3 regions of the Streptosporangium sp. NPDC051022 genome follow, and region 1 is predicted to be linked to each of the others. Evidence: riboswitches for the same ligand, from Rfam matches in the RefSeq annotation. Region 1 holds a riboswitch; each other region holds the start of a gene.
The links. Region 1 has a riboswitch for thiamine pyrophosphate ahead of thiC (phosphomethylpyrimidine synthase ThiC). Riboswitches for the same ligand answer to the same signal wherever they lie in the genome.

Region 1 (7,085 bases):
CCGCCCTCACCGCGGGCGCCAGCGGCTTCCTGCTCAAGGACGTCACGCCCGAGCACCTGGTGGCCGCGATCCGGCTGGTGCGCTCCGGTGACGCCCTGCTCGCGCCGTCCATCACCCGCCGCCTGGTCGAGCGTTTCGCCCGCCGAGACGAGGCGAAGGCCATGTTGCACCGCGACCTGTCCGAGCTGACGCCCCGGGAGCTGGAGGTACTGCGCCTGCTCGCCACCGGGTTGAGCAACGCCGAACTCGCCGACCGGCTGACCCTCGGTACGACGACGGTGAAGACCCACGTCGCCCGCATCCTGTCCAAACTCGGCCTCCGCGACCGCGTCCAGGCCGTCGTCCTGGCCTACGAGACCGGTCTGATCTCCCCGGGCGACTCCGGCTGACCCCGTACCGGAAGACCGGCGACACTCCTGGTTCGATCTTGTCCCCGGGGCCGCCGGATGCGACGCTGGCCTGATGCAGCTGAGGGGGAAGGCGGCGGTCGTGACCGGCGGGTCACGGGGCATCGGCAGGGCCATCGTGGAACGGCTGGCGCGGGACGGCGCCGAGGTGGTGTTCAACTACGCCTCCAGCGCCGCGGCCGCGGCCGAGATCACCGCGACGGTGGAGGGGACGCACGGGATCCGGCTCGACCTGGCCGAGCCGGGGGCCGCCGAACGGCTGATGGAGATGGCCGAGAAGCGCCTGGGCGGGCTCGACATCCTGGTGAACAACGCCGCGATGAGTTTTCGGGTCGCGCCCATCGCCGACACCGACGAGGCCGTGTTCGACGACGTGATGAGGGTGAACGCCAAGACGACCTTCCTGACGATGCGGTACGCGGCCCGGCACATGCGCGACGACGGCCGCATCGTCAACATCTCGACGGTCAACACGGTCCGCCCCGCGCCGGGCAACGCGCCCTACGCCGCCAGCAAGGGGGCGATCGAGCAGCTGACCGCCGTGGCGGCCAGGGAGCTCGGATCGCGCGGCATCACGGTCAACACGGTCTCGCCCGGGGCGACCGACACCGACCTGCTGCGCGGCACCAACCCGGCCGAGGCCCTGGAGCGGGTCGCCTCCGTCACCGCGCTCGGCAGGCTCGGCACCCCCGCCGACATCGCCGACGTGGTCGCCTTCCTCGTCGGGCCCGACGGCCGCTGGATGACCGGCCAGAACCTCCGGGCAAGCGGCGGCCTCGCCTAGCCCGGCGACCACTTACCTCCACCGCGTTCGTGCCCCTCCGAGCGCCGGTACGGCGGGTCGTGAAACGAAGCGGATCGGCGCCGATGAGCGGGCGCCCGACCCGGTGAACGTTTCCGGTCACAGCACCAACACGGCGGCTGGAAAGGCTCACCAGGCGGAGCACCGTTCATCGGCGCCGGTCCACCCCGCTCCACCGCCCGCCGTACCGGCGCCCAGGGTAGACGCGAACACAGCGGGGATGAGTGTCACCGCGCCGCGCCCGTGGGCGCGCCCGAAGGATCGCGCCGCTGCGGGTCCCCCAGGGGAACTGCGGGTCCCCGGGGAGTAGCGGGCTAGTCCTCTTGGGGTGGGGAGGGCAGGGGGAGGTAGACGCGGCCTCCGTTGCGGAGGAACTCCTCGGCCTTCTCCCGCATCCCGGCCGTCAGTGCCTCACCGTCGGACAGGCCGTTCGTCTCCGCGTACGCGCGCACGTCCTGGGTGATCCGCATGGAGCAGAAGTGCGGGCCGCACATGGAGCAGAAGTGCGCGGTCTTCGCCGGGGCGGCGGGGAGGGTCTCGTCGTGGAAGGAGCGCGCGGTGTCCGGGTCGAGGGAGAGGTTGAACTGGTCCTCCCAGCGGAACTCGAAGCGGGCCTCCGACAGCGCGTCGTCCCACGCCTGGGCCCCCGGGTGTCCCTTGGCCAGGTCGGCCGCGTGGGCGGCGATCTTGTAGGCGATCACGCCCGCCTTGACGTCGTCGCGGTCGGGCAGGCCGAGGTGCTCCTTCGGGGTGACGTAGCACAGCATGGCGGTGCCGTACCAGCCGATCATCGCGGCGCCGATGGCCGAGGTGATGTGGTCGTAGCCGGGTGCGATGTCGGTGGTCAGCGGGCCGAGGGTGTAGAACGGCGCCTCGGAGCAGAGCTCCGTCTGCAGGTCGACGTTTTCCTTGATCTTGTTCATGGGGACGTGGCCGGGGCCCTCGACCATGACCTGGCAGTCGTGCTCCCAGGCGACCTTGGTCAGCTCCCCCAGCGTCCGCAGCTCGGCGAGCTGGGCCTCGTCGTTGGCGTCGTGGATGGAGCCGGGGCGCAGTCCGTCGCCGAGGGAGAAGGTCACGTCGTAGGCGGCGAGGATCTCGCACAGCTCCGCGAAGTTGGTGTGGAGGAAGTTCTCCGCGTGGTGGGCCAGGCACCAGGCGGCGAGGATCGAGCCGCCCCGCGAGACGATCCCGGTCTTGCGGCGGGCGGTGAGCGGCACGTAGGCCAGGCGCACCCCGGCGTGCACCGTCATGTAGTCGACGCCCTGCTCGCACTGTTCGACGACCGTGTCGCGGAAGATCTCCCACGACAGGTCCTCCGGCCTGCCTCCGACCTTCTCCAGCGCCTGGTAGATGGGCACGGTGCCGACCGGGACCGGGGAGTTGCGCAGGATCCACTCGCGGGTCTCGTGGATCCGTTTCCCGGTCGACAGGTCCATGATCGTGTCGGCGCCCCAGCGGGTGGCCCAGCGCATCTTCTCGACCTCCTCCTCGATCGAGGAGGCGACGGCCGAGTTGCCGATGTTGGCGTTGATCTTGACGAGGAAGTTGCGGCCGATGATCATCGGCTCGCTCTCCGGGTGGTTCACGTTGGCGGGCAGTACGGCGCGGCCACGGGCCAGTTCCTCGCGGACGAACTCCGGCGCGACGCCCTCGCGCAACGCGACGAACTCCATCTCCGGCGTGATCTCCCCGCGCCTGGCGCGGGCCCGCTGGGTGAGGCCCGTGGACCGGCCGGAGCCCGGGACCGTCGTCCCGCCGCAGGGACCCGTCCCTCCGCAGGAGACCGTCCCACTCGGGGAGACCGTCCCACCCGGGGAGAGCGCCTCACCGGAGGGACGCCAGGCCGCCCTCAGCGGCGGCAGTCCCTTCTCGGGGTCGGCGACGTGGTCCGGGTCGGTGTACGGGCCCGAGGTGTCGTACAGGACGACGGCGGATCCGTTGGTCAGCGGAATCTCCCGCATCGGCACGCGGATGTCGGGCCGCGAGCCGACGAGATAGGTCTTGCGGGCAGGCGAAACCGTTCTTCGGGCAGGTGAAACCATAGGACGACTACTCCCTACGCCGGCATTACCCGGTCAGGTTCATGCGGTCGACGGCCGTCTCAGCCGCCCTCTCAGCCCGGTGCGCCGGGCTCCCGCGTCGGTCCTCACGACGTTAACCCGAAACCGTCCCATTGCCGCAACCCCCACATATGGGATAACGGGGTCCGCGATCCCCGGGACGGGACAAGGCTCACCCCGGGTCTCACGCCCCCCGGAGTACGGCCCGGCCGCCCCGGGACCGTCATGTCCCCACCCCGGGATACGGCACCCCCGGAGGACGGCTCCCCCGGGGGATCGCGTCGCCCGCTCCGGGCCGCCTACTTCAGGTGGAGCCTCTTCATGGTCTTGAGCAGCCCGGCGAGGGTGTCGGCGTACTTGTCGTAGGTCATGCCGAGGATCGGCTCGAAGCCCAGCCAGGACGCCTGGCTGGCGATGGTCTGCACCTCGGTGTACTTCAGCAGGCCCTCGGTTCCGTGGCGGCGGCCGAGGCCGGAGGACTTCATGCCGCCCATGGGCGCGTCGTAGGAGGTGTAGGCGGAGCCGTACCCCTCGTTGATGTTGACCGTTCCCGCCTTGATGCGGGCGGCCACCGCCCGGCCGCGCGCCAGGTTCCGGGTCCAGACGGAGGCGTTGAGGCCGTAGGGGGTGTCGTTGGCCCTGCCGACCGCCTCGTCGTCGTCGTGGAAGCGGTAGACGGAGACGACGGGACCGAAGGTCTCGTCGCGGCACAGGCTCATGCTCTCGTCCACGTCGGCCAGGACCGTGGGCTCGTAGAACAGCGGGCCGATGTCCGGGCGCGCCTTCCCGCCGGCCAGGACCCTGGCCCCCTTGGCGACGGCGTCGTCCACGTGGGCGCTGACCGCCTCCAGCTGACGCCGGGAGGTGAGCGAGCCCATCTGCACGCTCCAGTCGAGCCCGGAGCCGAGCCTCATGTTCCGGGTCTGGCGGACGAACCTGTCGACGAACGCGTCGTACACGCTGTCGTGCACGTAGAGCCGCTCGATGGAGATGCACAGCTGACCGGCGCTGGTGAAGCAGGCGCGCAGCGCGCCCTGGGCCGCCATGTCGAGGTCGGCGTCGTCGAGCACGACCATCGGGTTCTTGCCGCCGAGTTCGAGCGAGCAGCCGATCAGCCTCGCCGCCGCCGCCTCGGCGATCTTACGGCCGCCCCTGGTCGAGCCGGTGAACGCGACGTAGTCGGCCTCCTCGATCAGCGGCTCGCCGACCTCGGCGGGGTCACCGAGGACGACCTGCCAGATCTCGCGGGGCATCCCGAGGGAGACCAGCAGGTCGATCGTCCAGAGCGTGGACAGCGCGGTCTGGGTGTCGGGCTTGTGGACCACGGCGTTGCCCGCGATCAGGGCGGGGACGATGTCGGTGACGCCGAGGGTGAGCGGGTAGTTCCACGGGGAGATCAGCGCCACGACGCCCTTGGGCTGGCGTATCTCGACCACCTTCGTCGCCAGCGGGAAGATTCCGGCCCTGCGCTGGGGTGCGAGAAGGCCGGGGGCCCGCCGCGCGAAGTAGAGCGTGCAGCCCGCGACGTCGGCGACCTCCTCGAAGGCGTGCCTGCGGGCCTTGCCGGTCTCCCACTGGACCACGTCGAGGATCTCCTCGCGCCGGTCGAGGATGGCGTCGTGCATGCGCAGGAAGGGCCTGATCCGCTCGCTCACGGGCAGCGCCGCCCAGGCCCGCTGGGCCGCGCGGGCCTTGGCGTGGGCGGCACGGACGTCGTCGGCGGTGGAGACGGGCAGCTCGACGAGGGTCTCCCCGGTGAAGGGCGCGGTGATCGACTGTGTCTTCCCGCCGGAGGTCACATGCCGGACGACGCGTTCGATCATGGCCGGGTCGAGTGTCCGGGATGTTCCAAGTGTGGCAGCCATGGTCGAAGAATATTCCGGCCGCACTCCGCTGACTACCGGGCGGTAACGGGGTGAACCGGACGCGATTTCGATCCGTCAAGGGGGCATGAGGACATCGATCCGCACGGTGGGCGCCGTCACCCTCGCCACCGCGCTGCTCGCCACGGGGTGCACTTCCACGGAGACAGGGTCGGGCGCGAGCCGGACGGCACCGGCCGCCGACCTGGGAAGGATCAAGCTTGTCTCCTACAGCGGCTGTGACGACATGCTCGCCGGGCTGCGGGCGGCGACGGCCAAGAATGTCGGGCCGTGGGGGCTGGGGGGCCCGCAGATCATGTACGCCGAGGCGCGCTCGGACATGGCGTCGGGCCAGGCCAAGACGGCCGCCCCCGAGCACTCGACCACGAACGTGCACGAGGCGGGGGTCGACGAGCCCGACCTGGTGAAGACCGACGGCAACCGGGTGATCACGGTGAACCGCGGCGTGCTCCGGGTGGTCGACGCGGCGACGAAGAAGGTCACCGGCACGCTCAGGCTGGTGAGCGCCGAGCAGATGTGGGCCCCGGCCGACCTGCTGATCAGCGGTGACCGGGCGCTGGTGCTGTTCTCCGGCGGCGGGATCATTCCCTACGGCGCGATGGTCAAGCGGATGGCGAGCCCGGGACCGCGGTACGTCCTCGTCGACCTGTCGGGCAGCCCCAAGGTGATCGGCTCGATCACCCCGAACGGCTCCCACGTGGACGCCAGGATGATCGGCTCGACGGTGCGGATCGTGGTCCGCAGCCAGCCGGAGATCGCCTTCCCCGACCTGGGCGGCGACCTGCCGGACAACGAGCGGACGCGGCGGAACATGGAGGTCGTCAAGAAGGCGTCGCTCGACGCGTGGCTGCCGAAGTTCGAGGTGACGGACGCCAAGGGCACGACCACGACGGGGAAGGTCGCCTGCGAGCAGGTCAGCCACCCCGCCGAGTACACCGGCACGTCGATGCTGACCGTGCACACCCTCGACCTGTCCCAGGGGATCGCCGACACCTCCCCGATCAGCGTGGCCGCCGACGGCGACACGGTCTACGGCACCGGCTCCAGCCTGTACGTGGCCAGCAACCCGCGCTGGTGGTGGCCCATGCCGATCGAGGCGGCGGTCGAGGACGCGCCGTCCGACATGCCGCCCGAATCCCCGCAGGTCACACCCTCGGACAAGAGCACCGGACAGGCCCCGCAGGTGGAACCGACGCTGACGGACCCGCCGACGATCGTACCGACCGACGCCCCCGTGGCCCCCTCGACGGACGCGCCCACCGCGTCTCCCACCGCGTCCCCCAGCGTGTCCCCCACGGCGACGGCGACGACCGAGCCCGCCACGATGCCCGCTCCGCCGCCCGAGGAGACCGAGATCCACCGGTTCGACATCAGTGCGCCGGGCGCGCCCCGCTACGTGGCCTCGGGGAAGGTGCCGGGCAGGCTGCTCAACCAGTACTCCCTGTCGGAGTACGAGGGGCACCTGCGGATCGCCACCACCTCGACCAGCGGATCGCACAGTTCGAGCGCCGTCTACGTCCTCAAGGACGACACCCTGGCCAAGGTCGGCGAGCTCGGCGGCCTGGGTGACGGCGAGCGGATCTACTCGGTCCGGTTCATCGGCCCGGTCGGCTACGTGGTGACCTTCAAGCAGGTGGACCCGCTCTACACGCTCGACCTGCGCGACCCGGCGGCCCCGAGGAAGACCGGCGAGCTGAAGATCACCGGCTACTCCGCCTTCCTGCAGCCCGCGGGCGAGGGGCGCCTGATCGGCATCGGCCAGGAGGCCAGCGAGAAGGGCCGCACGCTCGGCACCCAGGTCTCGCTCTTCGACGTCCGCGACCCGGCGGCCCCGAACCGCCTGTCGCAGATGTTCCAGAAGGACTCCGGCTCGGAGGCCGAGTGGGACCCGCACGCCTTCCTGTACTGGGCCAAGACCGGCACGGCCGTC
Region 2 (7,085 bases), on a different contig from region 1:
GGCACGCCTGCGTGCGACGGAGTCACGACGTAGCGTCGATAATGACGGTCACATCGTGAGGGCAAGAGGCGGCGGGGAGACGACGTGGGTGACTGGACGGAAGACGACGATCGCACCCGTGCGCTGCGGTCGCCCACGCCCGGGGCGCCCCCGCCGCGAGCCGCCGGCCAGCCCGCCTACCCCGCGCAGGGGGCCGGACGCCACCCGGAGCCGCCCGCGGGCGGCGGGGGACGGCGCGGTGAGGAGCCGCCGGGCGACGCGCGGCTGCGAGGGACCTCCCGGGTCTACGGCAAGCCCAGAGAGGGCTCCGCGCCGGTCAGGCCACTGTCCGGCGCGGCCTCTCCCGAGGGGGCATCCGGAGACCCCGCGCGGTTCTCGGGCGGATCCTCCGGCGGCAGGGGCGGGGGCGGAGGCAGGGGCGGTGGCCTGCGGTCCTGGCGGCCCAAGCGGCCGGGGAGGCTGGCCCTGCGGATCCTCGCCGGGCTGGTGGTCGTCCTGCTCGTGGTCGCCGTCGGCGGATATTTCATGATCAACTCGCGGATGCAGCGGATCGAGGCGCTCACCGACTACACGGGCCGCCCCGCCGACACCCCCGGCACGAACTGGCTGCTGGTCGGCTCCGACAGCCGGGCCGGCCTGACCAAGGCCCAGCGCAAGAAGTTCGCCACCGGCTCGGCCGTCGGCCGCAGGACCGACACGATGATGCTCCTGCACATCCCCGACAACGGCGACCGCCCGACCCTGGTCAGCCTTCCGCGCGACTCCTACGTGCCGATCGACGGCCACGGCCGCGCCAAGCTGAACGCGGCCTACGCCTACGGGGACGGCGGCCCCAAGCTGCTCGCCAAAACCGTCGAGCAGGTGACCGGCATCCGGATCGACCACTACATGGAGATCGGCTTCGGCGGCTTCGTGGGCATCGTGGACGCCATCGGCGGGGTCGAGATCGACGTCAAGCAGGACATCAAGGACCGCAAGGCCGGGATCAATCTGAAGAAGGGCCGTCAGGTGCTGGATGGCGGCACCGCCCTCGGCTACGTCCGCACCCGCGCCACCGGGGCCATCCCCGACTTCGAGCGGACCCAGCGCCAGCGCCAGTTCTTCTCGGCCGTGGTGAAGAAGGCGGCCAGCCCGGGTGTCCTGCTCAACCCCTTCCGGTCCGTCCCGCTCGCCTTCGCCGCGGCCGACTCGGTCGCGGTCGGCGAGGAGACCGGCGCCTTCAACCTGCTCTCCCTCGGGCTGGCCATGGGCGACAACCCGGTGACCACCGTCGTCCCGATCGGCTCGCTGCCGACCATCAACGGCGAGGCCGTCGTGCAGTGGGACCGCGCCAAGGCGCTGCGCCTGTTCGAGGCCCTCGCCCAGGACAAGCCGGTCCCCCAGGACGTTCTCGGCAAGTGACGCCCACGGGGTCCGGGCCGTACGGCACGGCCCGGACCCGGTGACCGGTCACGTCTCCCCCGGCGGACGACGGCCCGGCCGGAGCCGGCACCTCGCCTGCCACGGCCCTTTCGCCGGTCCCGGTGATCAGCCGGAGCCGGCGGTGGCGGCGACGGCCCCCGCGATCACCCCGGCCATGACGGCGGCGTTGACGGCGGCGATGGTCCTGGCGACGGCGTCGCCCGCCCAGTTGCCTTCGACGATCTCCTTGACGCGCTCCTTGCTCACGCCGGGGAACGCCTTACGGTCGATCTTGGCTGCGTGCAGGACGGCGATCAGCACGGCGACCCGCTCGTCGGGGACGGCCCCGGCCAGCACGCTCTCCACGCGCTCGCGGACCTCCCGCTCGACGCTCGGGTCGAGCTCCGGATAGCGGGTGCTGGGGAAGATCCCGAGGATCTTGCGCCGCTCCTCGCCCAGCACGCCCCGCTCGGCCAGGGCGGACAGCAGACGCTTGCGGAGCCCGCCCGAGTGGAGTTTGCCGACCCACCAGTCGGGCTTGCGCTCCTTGGGGTCGGCGGAGATCCGGGCCAGCGCGGCGTCCAGTTCCTCGTTTCCCAGGGGGGCGGAGTTCAGGACGGCGACCTTCTTGCCGTCCAGGTCGATCCGTCCGTTGAGGGCCAGCTCGGCGAGAAGGGAACCGCCGAGTGCGGCGTCCAGCTCCGTCGAGCCGACCAGTTGCCTGCCCTCCTCCTCGCTGTGGGCGAGCAGGAGGACTTCCTCGGCGATGGTCGTCATTCTCCGACTCTATGGCGCGGACACCGCCGACACGGCGTGCGGGACCGTGGGGGCCGGGCGGTCGCCCGGTGGCCTCCCCGGGCGGCGCCGCGCCGGCCTGAGAGAATGCTCGTCCTATGAGCATCTCCGCGGAACTCCACACCATCGGCCGCCCCCTCGTCGACGTGCAGCTCGCCCACCCGACGGTGGTGGGCATCGCCAGGGGTGACCTGGCCGAGCCGGTGTTCCGGTCGTGGCTCGAACAGGACTACCTGTTCCTCCTGGACTACGTGCGGGTGTTCTCCCGGCTGGCCTGGCAGGCCCCGGACGGTCACCTGGGCGATCTGGTCGATCTCGCCCACGCCACCTTCCACGAGGAGCTGGACCTGCACCGCTCGCTGTCGGCCGAGTTCGGCGCGAAGCTCGGCGAGGCGCGGAAGGGGCCCGCCTGCGCCGCCTACACCTCGTTCCTGCTCGACTCCGCCGCGACCTACGCCGACGGCCTGGCCGCGCTCTACCCCTGCATGTGGGGCTACTCCACCCTCGGGCGCGTCCTGGCGGAGAACCCGCCCGCCGAGCCCCGCTACCGGGCCTGGGTCGACACCTACGCCCACCCCGGCTTCGCCGAGCTGACCGAGCGCATCGCCGTGATGATCGACGAGGCCGTCTCCGACCTCGACAGGGCGAAGCGGCTGTTCACCGAGGGCATGCGCCACGAGATCGCCTTCTGGGACGTGCCCTGACCTCGCCCGGGGCGCGCCGCGGCGCACCCCGCCCTCCTCTTCCCGGGTCTCCCGGGGCTCTTGCCGGGGCGTGACCCCCGTTCTTCCCGGGCCGTGACCTCCGCCGCCTTTCTGGCGGGGGTCACGGCCGTACGGCCGGCGCGTCCACGGTGGGTCACTGGGCCCACGGCGGCAGGATGGTCCGGCCGTCGAGGGTCGCCTTGATCCCGGCCGAGGTGCACACCGTGGCGGTGGCCCGCTCCGTCGGCGAGGCGTTGCGGATCGAGAACGGGGTGTCCGGTGCGACGATCAGCGCGTCTCCCGCCTCGATCACGTACTCGACGCCGCCGACGGTGCCGATCATCCGCCCGGAGTGGGCGACGAACACCTCCTCGCGATCCACGGTGTGCTCCAGGCTCGTCATGCCGGGCGCCATGTCGATCGACCAGACGGCCAGCTCCGCCGAGCCCCGGGAGGGGACGGCCAGCGAGCGGACGGTCATGCCGCCGTTGTCGAAGACCGGGGCCCCGGCCAGGTCCGCGATGGTCATGGATCCTCCAGATGGTAAACCTTGTTGTCTTTCTCAGAAGGTAAACCAGGTTGTCTATCTCGTCAACGGGTGAGGGGACAAGTGGGGCGAAGTCCGCGTGCCTGCATACGGTCCGTGGCCGCTTGTGGACGAGATAGGGCCGGTCGGAGGGCTTTGTTCCCCATTGGTCGAGGGACTTGGAACAATGAGGACATGAGTGTTCCTGAGGTCGAGGCGCAGGCCGTGCCGGACGGCGCGTTCCTGCTTGACGTGCGCGAGAACGACGAGTGGCGGGCGGGTCACGCGCCCAGTGCCGTCCACATCCCGCTGGGCGAGTTGCAGGCTCGCGTCGGTGAGGTGCCGAAGGACGCGCCCGTCTACGTGGTCTGCCGTGTCGGCGGTCGTTCCGCGAACGCGGCCGCCTGGCTCAACCACGTCGGCTGGGACGCGATCAACGTCGGCGGCGGCATGCAGTCGTGGAGCTTCGCGGGCCGCCCCATGGTCAGCGAGAGCGGCCAGGACCCGTTCGTCGCCTGAGCTCCCGGCGCCGGACCGGCGGAGTCGCGACGTCCGCTCCCCGCGAGCGGTTTCCCGGGTGTCCCGTCCGGCCCTCACGCGGCTGTCACCCGGTCGTGCCGCCTCGGGTCGCGACCGAGACGCTGAGGGCGGGCGGTGAGACGAACGGCTGTCGAGAGACGGACTTCGGGGACCCGGTGCCGGGCCGGCTCGTGGGGCTTCTGTTTCCCCGGGCAGGGGGTATGTTCCGGAGGCCGTACGGGCTGGCTTCACGGAGGGTGCCGACGGCGGCCGATACCTTGCGTCAACCCGCGCGACACGACATAAAGGAGTGCTCATCGTGACACCCGAGACGGACCCGGCGACCGACCTCGGCGGGTGGGGTGCCGCGCTGGCCGGTGCCTTCGAGATACTGCTCGGTGGAAAGCCGGCCGTCGACCCCGCCGCCGGATACGGGGTGTATTACGCCTCGGACCCCCTCGACGAGTTCCTGTTCCCGAATCCCTGGGCCACCCCTGACGCGCTGTCAGGCCGGGAGCCCAGGCACCTTCCGGATTCGGACGGTGAGTACCCCTTCTCCCCTTGGACATGGCGGTTCGACCTGAGCGAGTCGCTGTTCCGCTTCGACGCCGAACTTCTGGCAGGAACGGGACCGTGGGGCGACGGCGGCCACAAGGGCCCCCGGCCGTTCGACGACGCCTTCGTCGCCGACCTGCGGGTCGTCTCCTCGGTCGACGAGGCCGGTGAAGCGCTGGTGCACGGCGCGGAGCTGGGACCGCTCCTGGGCCGCCATGGCGTCGACCTGACCGACGAGAAATCCAGGAAACTGAACAGCTGGCTGACCGTGCTGCTGCGTGTCGCCACCGACGGCACTCTCACCGATGCGATGCGGGCCGCCACGTTCACCGAGCGCGGCCCCGAACACCTGGTGTCGATTCACGACGTGGACGACGCCTGCTCCGCCGACGAGCCCTGGGAGGAAAGGCTGAGCGCGGTCACGCATCCCGCGCTCCGCGACCATCTCCGCATGCTCTGCCTCGCCGAGGACGACGCGCGCAGCAAGGGCGGCTTCTACTGCGGCACCGGCCACTGGCCGTGGACCGATGTCCTGGAGGCGGCCGGCTGCTCCCTTGTCGCAGGCTGGGGGTTCGGCGAGTCCCAGGCCGGTACCGCCGTCGTGCGACTGCCGGACAAGCCGGGAGCACGCTGAGCACGCCGCTTCACAAGCTCTCACCGAGAACACCTCGGCGGGGAATCAGCGTCTCCTTCGGGCGACTCTCCCGACCCGGGCGGCCCTGGGGCATGTCGAGGGCGCTCAGCCAGCGGACGGGGGGATGCGGCGGGCGCGCCGTGCCATGTCCCTCGCCAGGGGGGTGGTAGCCGAGATCGGGCAAATGGTGCATCATTGGGGCGCGAACCGGGCTGATCCCGGTTCGGCACGTAAGCCAACGCGGGAGCTCGGGGCAACCGGGCTGAGAGGGCAGCTACCGCCGCTGCCGACCGCATGAACCTGTCCGGGTAATGCCGGCGTAGGGAGCACGTCGTGACGTCTGACGTCATTCATTCCAAGCATGCCGAGGCACCCCTCACCCTCGACCAGGCTCCTCCGAAAACCCTCGGCATGCTCGACCAGGGCGCGTTCTGGGCCAACCTGGGCGTCAGTCTGCTCGGGTTCTCCTTCGCGCTCTTCCTGATCAACCCGTTGCTCGACGACAACCCGCTCACCTTCGGCGCGGCACTGCTCGCCGCCCTCGTCGGCAGCCTCATCGGCACCGCGATGGTCGGCCTCGCCGCGGTCCCCGGGGTACAGACCGGCCGGCCCGCGATGGTACTGCTGCGCGGGCTGTTCGGCGCGAAGCTCTCCTACGTCCCGACCGTGCTCAACATCATCCAGATGATCGGCTGGGGCGCGTTCGAGCTGTGGGTGGTCGCGATGGGCGCCCAGGCGATCTTCGGCTCCTCCGTCCCCTACGCGGTCTGGGCGATCGCGGCCGGAGCGCTGACGACCGCGCTGACCATCTACCCGCTGGGTGCCATCAGGCTCCTGCGGCGGTTCGTCACGGTCGGCGTGGTCATCTCCATCGCCTGGTTCGCGGTGATCTTCCTGCGCGACACCCCCGCCCAGAGCGGCGGCTCGTGGGACGCCTTCGCCGCGGCCGTGGACTTCGTGGTCGCCCTGTCGGTCTCCTGGGTCCCGGTGGCCGCGGACTACGCCCGGCACTCGCGTTCCACCCGGGCGGCCTTCACCGGAGTCGTCGGCGGCTACACCCTCGGTCAGGTGGCCTGCCTGGCCGTCGGCGTCTACGCGGTGGCGCTCGCCGGGCACGGCGCGGTGCAGAACGAGCCGACCGCCGTGTTCGCGCCGTTCGTCGCGGCTCCGCTGGGCGCGCTCTTCTTCGGGATCCTCGTGCTGCGCGAGACCGACCAGTCCTTCGCCAACGTCTACTCGACCGCGATGTCACTGCAGAACCTGATGCCGAAGGTGGACCGCCGCGTCTTCTCCGTGGCCATCGGCGTACTGACCACGGCCGTCGCCCTCGTCGTCGACGTGAACTCCTACGGCGCCTTCCTCAGCATCATCGGCGCGGTGTTCGTGCCGATGCTCGGCGTGCTGGCGGTGGACTACTTCCTGCTCGGCGGAGGCAGGGACTGGGACACCTCACAGGACGCGCCCTCCCGCTGGCTCATGGTGCTGCCGTGGGCGCTGGGCTTCGTCACCTGGTGGCTGCTGGCGGCCTCCTCGCAGGTGTCCTGGTGGGCGGCGATCTGGGACGGTGTCAGGGACGCCGTCGGATTCACCCGGCAGCCCTGGATGAGCGCGTCCGTCGGCGCCTTCCTCGTCGCCGGCCTGGTCACGCTGGCCCTGGGAGCGCTGCGCCGCCGTCCGTCCGGACCGTGACAGGCCGTGGGACACCGTGGGACACCGGGGGACACCGGGGGACACGGGGGGACACCGAGGGGCCCGGTGATCCGGGAGGCAGGGCGGCAGACCGCGGGAGGCCGGGAGCCGTTCTCCCCGCTACGAGAGGCGGGGGGAACGGCCTCCGGCCGTTCTCTCGACGCGCAGCAGCCGTTCCTTGGCGGTCGGGCCCCCCGCGTAACCGCCCAGGACGGCCTCGCTCTCGACCACCCGGTGGCAGGGCACGATCACGCAGACCGGG
Region 3 (7,085 bases), on a different contig from region 1:
TCTGGGTGACGGGCATGATGCCGGGGATGATCGGCGTGTCGCAGCCCTTGGCCGCCACCCGGTCGCGCAGCCTGAGGTAGTCCTCGGCGCGGAAGAACATCTGGGTGATGGCGTAGTCGGCGCCCGCGCGGCACTTACGCACGAAGTGCTCGGTGTCGGCCTCGACCGAGGCCGACCGGGGGTGCTTGTAGGGGAAGGCGGCCACGCCGACGCAGAAGTCGCCGGACTGGCGGATGAGCCGGACCAGTTCCTCGGCGTACAGCACGCCCTCGGGGTGGCGGATCCACTCCCCCGTCACGTCGCCGGGCGGGTCGCCCCGCACTGCGAGGATGTTGCGCACGCCCGCCCCGGCGAACCTGCCGACCAGGTGGCGCAGCTCGCGGAGGGAGTGGTTGACGGCGGTGAAGTGGGCGACCGGGGTGAGCGTGGTCTCGTGGGCGAGCCGCTCCACGATCTCGACCGTGCGGTCCCGGGTGCCGCCGCCGGCGCCGTAGGTGACCGAGACGAAGGTGGGACGCAGGGCCTCCAGCTCCCGGATGGCGCGCCAGAGCTGTCGCTCCCCCTCATCCGTCTTCGGGGGGAAGAACTCGAATGAGAAGGACCGGCCACCGGCGGCGAGGAGCTCGCGGACGGTGGGCACGCGATCGGGAAGGATTGACGGGCGACCCAGAGCCATGACCCTAGGGTACTGGCCGCCCGACGAGCCGCCACAACCGTGATCGGCCCAATGTGGTCACCTTCCGGCATCGTCCGGGCAACCCCGGGGCCCGGTCCGGCCGTCTTTCGGACATCTCCGGATATCCGTACGGACATCCTCCGGACATCCCCGGAGCCCTCCCCGGCGTCCTCGACGCCCAGCCGGGACGGCCGTCCGGAAACCTCCCCCGCACGGGTCCCGTGGCCTCCTCACCTCCTATGGGGCATCCGCGGACAGAACCCCATCCTCCGGGCCGATAATCTCGGTGCATGACCGCTTCCGCAGCCGCGCTCGACACCATCCGTTCCGAAGTGGATCGCTCCCTCAGGGAGTTCGTCGACCGGCAGCGCCCCCAGGTCAACGCCCCCGAGCTCGCCCCGCTGCTCGCCGCGGCCGAGGACTTCCTGGCCGGCGGCAAGCGGCTGCGGCCCGCGTTCTGCTACTGGGGCTGGCGCGGAGCGGGCGGCGGCGACGACCCCGCCGTCTTCACCGCCGCCGCGTCGCTGGAGCTCCTCCAGGCCAGCGCCCTGGTGCACGACGACCTGATGGACGCCAGCGACCTGCGCAGGGGCATGCCGTCGGCTCACCGCAGGTTCGAGTCACTGCACGAGAAGGCGGGCTGGCGCGGCTCGGCCGAGCAGTTCGGGCAGGGCGCGGCCATCCTGCTGGGCAACCTGATGCTCATCTGGTCCGGGGAGATGTGGCGTGGCAGCGGCCTGCCCGAGGAGTCGCTGGCCGCGGCCCGGCAGGTCCACGACCACATGCGCACCGAGCTCATGTGCGGGCAGTACCTCGACCTGCTGGAGCAGGCGCACGGCGCCAACACCTTCGAGAGCGCGCTGCGGGTCGCCCTCTTCAAGAGCGGCAAGTATTCGGTCGAGCAGCCGCTCAGGCTCGGCCTCGTGCTGGCCGCGCGGGGGCGCGAGCCGTGGATCGACCGGCTCTGTGAGGAGTACGGCCGCTCCGTCGGCATCGCCTTCCAGCTCCGCGACGACATCCTCGGGGTGTTCGGCGACCCGGCGGAGACCGGCAAGCCCGCCGGGGACGACCTGCGGGAGGGCAAGCGGACGATGCTCATCGCCCGCACGCTCGCCGCGGCCTCCCCCGCCCAGGCGAGGACGGTGAACGACACGCTCGGCGATCCGGAGCTGGACGCGGCCGGGGTCGGCGGGCTGCGCCGGATCATCGAGGAGACCGGGGCGCTCGCGGCGTGCGAGGACATGATCAAGAACTATCTCGACGACGCCCTGAGCTCGCTGGACGACGCCCCGATCACCGCGGAGGCACGTACGGCCCTGGCCGACCTGGCCGTGGCCGCGACGTCCCGCCGCACCTGAGGCGGGACTCTCCGGACTCTCCAGGTCGGATCCGCCGCCCCGGATCCTCCGGCGACCGGGCACGGGCCCGGGCACCGGGGGTCCGGGGACGGACGGATCCGGAGATCAGGCGGGTCCGGCGGCCAGGCGCCGGTGGAACTCCTCCGCCACGGCCTTCGGGTCGTCCGCCTCGGTGATGGCCCGCACGACCACGACCCGGCGCACGCCGTACGACATGACCTCGTCCAGGTTGGACAGGTCGATGCCGCCGATGCCGAACCAGGGCCGCTCGGTGTCCAGTGCCGCGGCGTGCCGGAGCAGCGCCGGGCCCGGGGCGGTCCTGCCCGGTTTGGTGGGCGTCGGCCAGATCGGGCCGCAGCAGAAGTAGTCGACTCCGGACTCGGCCGCCGCGGCTGAGACCTCCTCCGGGGCGTGAGTGGAACGCCCGATGAGGATGTCGTCGCCGAGCATGTCCCGGGCGATCCGCACCGGCAGGTCGCCCTGACCGAGGTGGAGCACGTCGGGACGGGCCGCGTAGGCGATGTCCGCCCGGTCGTTGACCGCCAGCAGCTTGCCGTGGCGGTCGCAGGCGTCGCGGAAGACCTCGAGGAGCGCGAGCTCCTCACGTGCCTCGAGGCCCTTCTCTCTCAGCTGGACGATGTCGACCCCGCCCGCCAGGGCGGAGTCGAGGAAATCGGCCAAGTCTCCCCGGTCACGGCGACCGTCGGTGCACAGGTACAGGCGGGCGTCAGAAACCGAGGGCCTGGGCACGTCTCTTGACCTCGGTGTGGCGGCCCGCGACGATCGCGTCCACCGGGGACCCCGGCAGGGTCTCGTCTGGAGTGAACAGCCAGCGGAGCGACTCGACGTCGTCGTATCCGGCGTCGAGCAGCACGGTGAGCGTGCCCGGCAGTCCCTTCACGACGTCGTCGGCGGCGAGGAAGGCCGCGGGGACCTGTGGCTCGCCACCGCCCCGTCGAACTCCGATGAGCTTGCGGTCCTTGAGAAGTTGCTTCGCGCGACCGGCGCTGAGGTTGAGCCTCCGGGCCACCTCGGTCAGGGTGAGCCACTCGCCCACCAGCTGGTCTGTCTCCCGATCGATCTGCGCAACAGAAAGCGTCACGAATCCACCACTACCACATCGCGCCCTTCGCCAAACACCTGGCGGCGAGGTTACGCCACCGTGCAATCGCGCAACGCTACCGCGGTATCGGCCAGGCGGTCGACGGCCAGGCGCTGCCCGCCCTCGATGAGACGGCGTCCCTGGAGCAGATCCCGGGGGCGGTTCACCGCGAGCACGGCGACGAGCCTGTCGTCCTCGCCGACCCAGCAGACCCCCCACCTGGGGTCGGCCTCCGGGTCGCCACGCAGGATCAGGCGCTCGCCGTCGTGGTGCCCGGCGTACTGCACCATGTGGCCGAACTGCTCGGACCAGAAGTAGGGCACCGGGTCGTAGACCGCGTCGCCGCCCAGGAGCGCGGCCACGGCCACCTCGGGGGCGCCCAGCGCGGTGTCCCAGTGCTCGACCCGCAGGCGGCGGCCGTACCGGCGCGACCACCAGGCGGCGCAGTCGCCGGCGGCGACCACTCCGGGCAGCGCGGTGCGCAGGTGCTCGTCGGTGACGACGCCGTTGTCGAGCTCGACGCCGGAACCCGCCAGCCACTCGACCGCGGGCCGCACGCCCACGCCGGTGACGACCACGTCGGCCGTGATCCGGGAGCCGTCGGCCAGGGTGAGCCCGTCGTGGTCGACGGAGGCGACCTGGGCGCCCAGGCGCAGCTCGACGCCCGCCTGGGCGTACCAGGAGGCGGTGTGCGCGCCGACGGGGCCGAGGGCGGCCGCCAGCGGGCAGGCGGCGGCCTCGACGACGGTCACCTCGCAGCCCGCCCTGCGGGCGGCGGTCGCGACCTCGGCGCCGATCCAGCCCGCCCCGATGACGGCCACGCTCCTGCCGGCGACGAGCAGGGACCGCAGCTCAAGCGCGTCGTCGATGGTGCGCAGCACGTGCTGCGCACCGTCGCCGCGCAGCCGGATCGGGCGGGCCCCGGTGGCGATGACCAGCCCGTCGTAGGCCAGCTCGCCCTCGGTGGTCTCGACCACGCCGGGGCGCAGTCCCTTGGCGGCGACGCCCGCGCGGAAGTCGACCTCCAGGGCGTCCAGATCGGAGTCGACGATCGTGGAGTCGGTCTCGCCCAGCAGGACGGACTTCGACAGCGGCGGGCGATCGTAGGGGCGGTGCGCCTCCTCGCCCATCAACGTGATCGTGCCGGCGAACCCGCGGGCTCGTAACGCCTCGACACTGCGTACGCCGGCCAAGCCGGCGCCAACCACCACGACATGATTCACAACTCACGAGCCTAAGCGGCCAGGCCGACCCTCTGCCATTAGCTGTTTGATAACGAAAACGGTATTTAGCTCGCATCCAACGCAGTGAGGGTGTTGTTCCAGCCCTTAGGGTGGGAGCGAACAGACGCGCGGGAGCCCGGAACGCACCGGGCTGAGAGGAGGGCTGCGGCACGACGAGGACCGGCGCGAGCCGGGTGACGTGCGAGAACACCGTGCCAGACCGGCACGGCCGCGGCACGGCTCCTGGTGGTGGCGGATTCGGACGTGACCGTAAGCGGGCCCTCGACCGCCACGAACCTGATCCGGGTCATGCCGGCGAAGGGAGCGGAGACTTATGTCACACCACTTCGATCTGCTCGTCATCGGCGGCGGCGTGATCGGGCTGTCGGTGGCGTGGCGCGCGGCCAGGCGAGGGCTGAGGACGGCGGTGGTCGATCCGGCCCCGGGCTCCGGGGCCTCCCACGCCGCCGCGGGCATGCTGGCCCCGGTCAGCGAGGTCACCTACACCGAGGAGCCCCTCCTGCGGCTGGGCCTGGCCTCGTTGGACAGGTGGCCCGCCTTCGCGGCGGAACTCGGCGCGGACAGCGGGCTCGACCTCGACTACCGCACCGACGGGACGCTGGACGTCGCCTTCGGCGCGGACGACCTGGCGGCCCTGGACGAGCTGGCGGCGTTCACCGAGAAGCTCGGGCTGCCCGCCGAGCGCCTGACGGGCCGCGAGTGCCGCCGCCTGGAGCCGATGCTCGCGCCGTCCGTCCGCGGCGGCCTGCTGGCGGGCGGAGACGCCTGGGTCGACCCCAGGAGGGTCACCGGGGCGCTCCTGGCCGCCCTGGCCAGGACGGGAGGGGCGCTGGTGCGCTCCCGCGTGGCCGGCGTGGAGACGACCGCGGGGACGACCGCGGGGACGGAGACGGCGGGGACGGGGACGGGGACGGGGACGGGGACGGTCACCGGGGTACGGCTCGCGACCGGCGAGATCATCGGCGCCTCCCGGGTGCTCCTGGCCGCCGGGGCCTGGTCGGGCGCCCTGGAGGGGTTGCCGGCCGAGGCGGTGCCGCCGGTGCGGCCGGTCAAGGGCCAGATCATGCGGTTGCGCTCCCCCTCCCGGATCCTGCAGCGGTGCGTGCGCGGCGTCGTGCACGGCTCCTCCGTCTACCTGGTGCCGCGCGGCGACGGGGAGGTCGTCGTCGGAGCCACCCAGGAGGAGATGGGCTTCGACACCCGGGTGACGGCGGGAGGGATGTGGGAGCTGCTGCGCGACGCGCGGGAGCTCGTCCCCGGCGTCACCGAGCTGGAACTCGGCGACGTGGTCGCGGGCCTGCGCCCCGGCACGCCCGACAACCTGCCGCTGGTCGGCCCCACGATCGTGCCCGGCCTGTCGCTGGCCACCGGGCACCACAGGGGCGGGGTGCTGCTCGCCCCGCTCACCGCCGACCTCTGTCTCGGCGACGCGGACGGCGAGCTGTCGGCGAGCTGCTCTCCGCTGCGTTTCCAGGAGCGCCGATGAGTTTCCAGGAGTTCTGATGAACGTGACGATCAACGGCACCGCCCACGAACTGCCCCCGGGGGCGACGGTGGCGCAGGCCGTACAGAGGCTGACCGAGCTCAGGAGCGGCGTGGCCGTCGCGGTGAACGACGAGGTGGTCTCGCGCGGCGCGTGGGACTCCACGTCGCTCACCGAGGCCGACCGGGTCGAGGTGCTCACCGCGGTGCAGGGAGGTTGAGGAACATGAACGACGATCTGCTTCTCGGAGGGGAGAAGTTCTCCTCCCGGCTCATCATGGGAACCGGGGGCGCTCCCTCGCTGGACGTTCTGGAGCAGGCGCTCGCCGCCTCGGGCACCGAGCTGACCACGGTCGCGATGCGGCGCCTCGACCCGTCCGCGCGGGGTTCGGTGCTCGACCTGCTGCGCGGGCGCGGCATCAAGGTCCTGCCGAACACCGCGGGCTGCTTCACCGCGGGGGAGGCCGTGCTGACCGCGAGGCTGGCCAGGGACGCCCTGGAGACGAACTGGGTCAAGCTGGAGGTCATCTCCGACGAGCGCACCCTGCTGCCCGACCCCATCGAGACCTTCGACGCCGCCGAGCGGCTGGTCGCCGACGGCTTCGTGGTGCTGCCGTACATCGGCGACGACCCCGCTCTGGCCCGCAGGCTCGAACAGGCGGGCTGCGCGGCGGTGATGCCGCTGGGCGCGCCGATCGGTTCGGGGCTGGGCATCAGGAACCCGCACAACATCGAGCTCATCGTGGAGGCCGCGAACGTGCCGGTCATCCTGGACGCGGGGATCGGCACGGCCAGCGACGCCGCCCTGGCGATGGAGCTGGGCTGTGACGCGGTCCTGCTGGCGACCGCGGTGACCAGGGCGCAACGGCCCGACCTGATGGCCCAGGCCATGCGCTCGGCGGTCGTCGCGGGCCGTCAGGCCCGGCTGGCGGGGCGGATCCCGCGGCGCCGCTATGCTGAGGCTTCCTCCCCCATGGTTCCGTAGAAAACAGCCAACTTCTGCGCATCGGTTTCGAACACGGGGACCCTGTGAGCGCCAAATCGCCCGTAAACTCTGCCGGGTGGACACGACGCTTACGGACCCCCTGGTCGGGAGGCTCCTCGACGGGCGTTACCGCGTTGAGTCCCGGATCGCCCGGGGCGGGATGGCGACCGTCTATCTGGCTCTGGACGTCCGGCTCGACCGCACGGTCGCCGTGAAGGTGATGCACCGCACCCTCGCC

Region 2: linked by a shared signal. The riboswitch ahead of AB0N02_RS41235 (cytosine permease) and the one ahead of thiC (phosphomethylpyrimidine synthase ThiC) in region 1 are both predicted to bind thiamine pyrophosphate.
Region 3: linked by a shared signal. The riboswitch ahead of thiO (glycine oxidase ThiO) and the one ahead of thiC (phosphomethylpyrimidine synthase ThiC) in region 1 are both predicted to bind thiamine pyrophosphate.

Annotation. Positions count from the first base shown of each region.
Region 1 covers NZ_JBFBCF010000001.1:760,115-767,199, reverse strand. The annotation lists gene AB0N02_RS03595 (response regulator transcription factor) at 1-389, shown strand, start outside; gene AB0N02_RS03590 (SDR family oxidoreductase) at 463-1,191, shown strand; gene thiC (phosphomethylpyrimidine synthase ThiC) at 1,524-3,254, opposite strand; TPP riboswitch at 3,249-3,360, opposite strand; gene AB0N02_RS03580 (succinic semialdehyde dehydrogenase) at 3,572-5,137, opposite strand; gene AB0N02_RS03575 (beta-propeller domain-containing protein) at 5,223-7,085, shown strand, end outside.
Region 2 covers NZ_JBFBCF010000041.1:32,891-39,975, reverse strand. The annotation lists gene AB0N02_RS41265 (LCP family protein) at 85-1,401, shown strand; gene AB0N02_RS41260 (GPP34 family phosphoprotein) at 1,528-2,178, opposite strand; gene AB0N02_RS41255 (transcriptional regulator) at 2,295-2,900, shown strand; gene AB0N02_RS41250 (cupin domain-containing protein) at 3,055-3,429, opposite strand; gene AB0N02_RS41245 (rhodanese-like domain-containing protein) at 3,622-3,945, shown strand; gene AB0N02_RS41240 (hypothetical protein) at 4,265-5,134, shown strand; TPP riboswitch at 5,365-5,477, shown strand; gene AB0N02_RS41235 (cytosine permease) at 5,468-6,823, shown strand; gene AB0N02_RS41230 (methylated-DNA--[protein]-cysteine S-methyltransferase) at 6,944-7,085, opposite strand, start outside.
Region 3 covers NZ_JBFBCF010000023.1:32,415-39,499, forward strand. The annotation lists gene metF (methylenetetrahydrofolate reductase [NAD(P)H]) at 1-676, opposite strand, end outside; gene AB0N02_RS31045 (polyprenyl synthetase family protein) at 967-2,034, shown strand; gene thiE (thiamine phosphate synthase) at 2,140-2,784, opposite strand; gene AB0N02_RS31055 (Rv2175c family DNA-binding protein) at 2,762-3,136, opposite strand; gene AB0N02_RS31060 (FAD-dependent oxidoreductase) at 3,187-4,359, opposite strand; TPP riboswitch at 4,595-4,701, shown strand; gene thiO (glycine oxidase ThiO) at 4,694-5,866, shown strand; gene thiS (sulfur carrier protein ThiS) at 5,883-6,083, shown strand; gene AB0N02_RS31075 (thiazole synthase) at 6,089-6,847, shown strand; gene pknB (Stk1 family PASTA domain-containing Ser/Thr kinase) at 6,924-7,085, shown strand, end outside.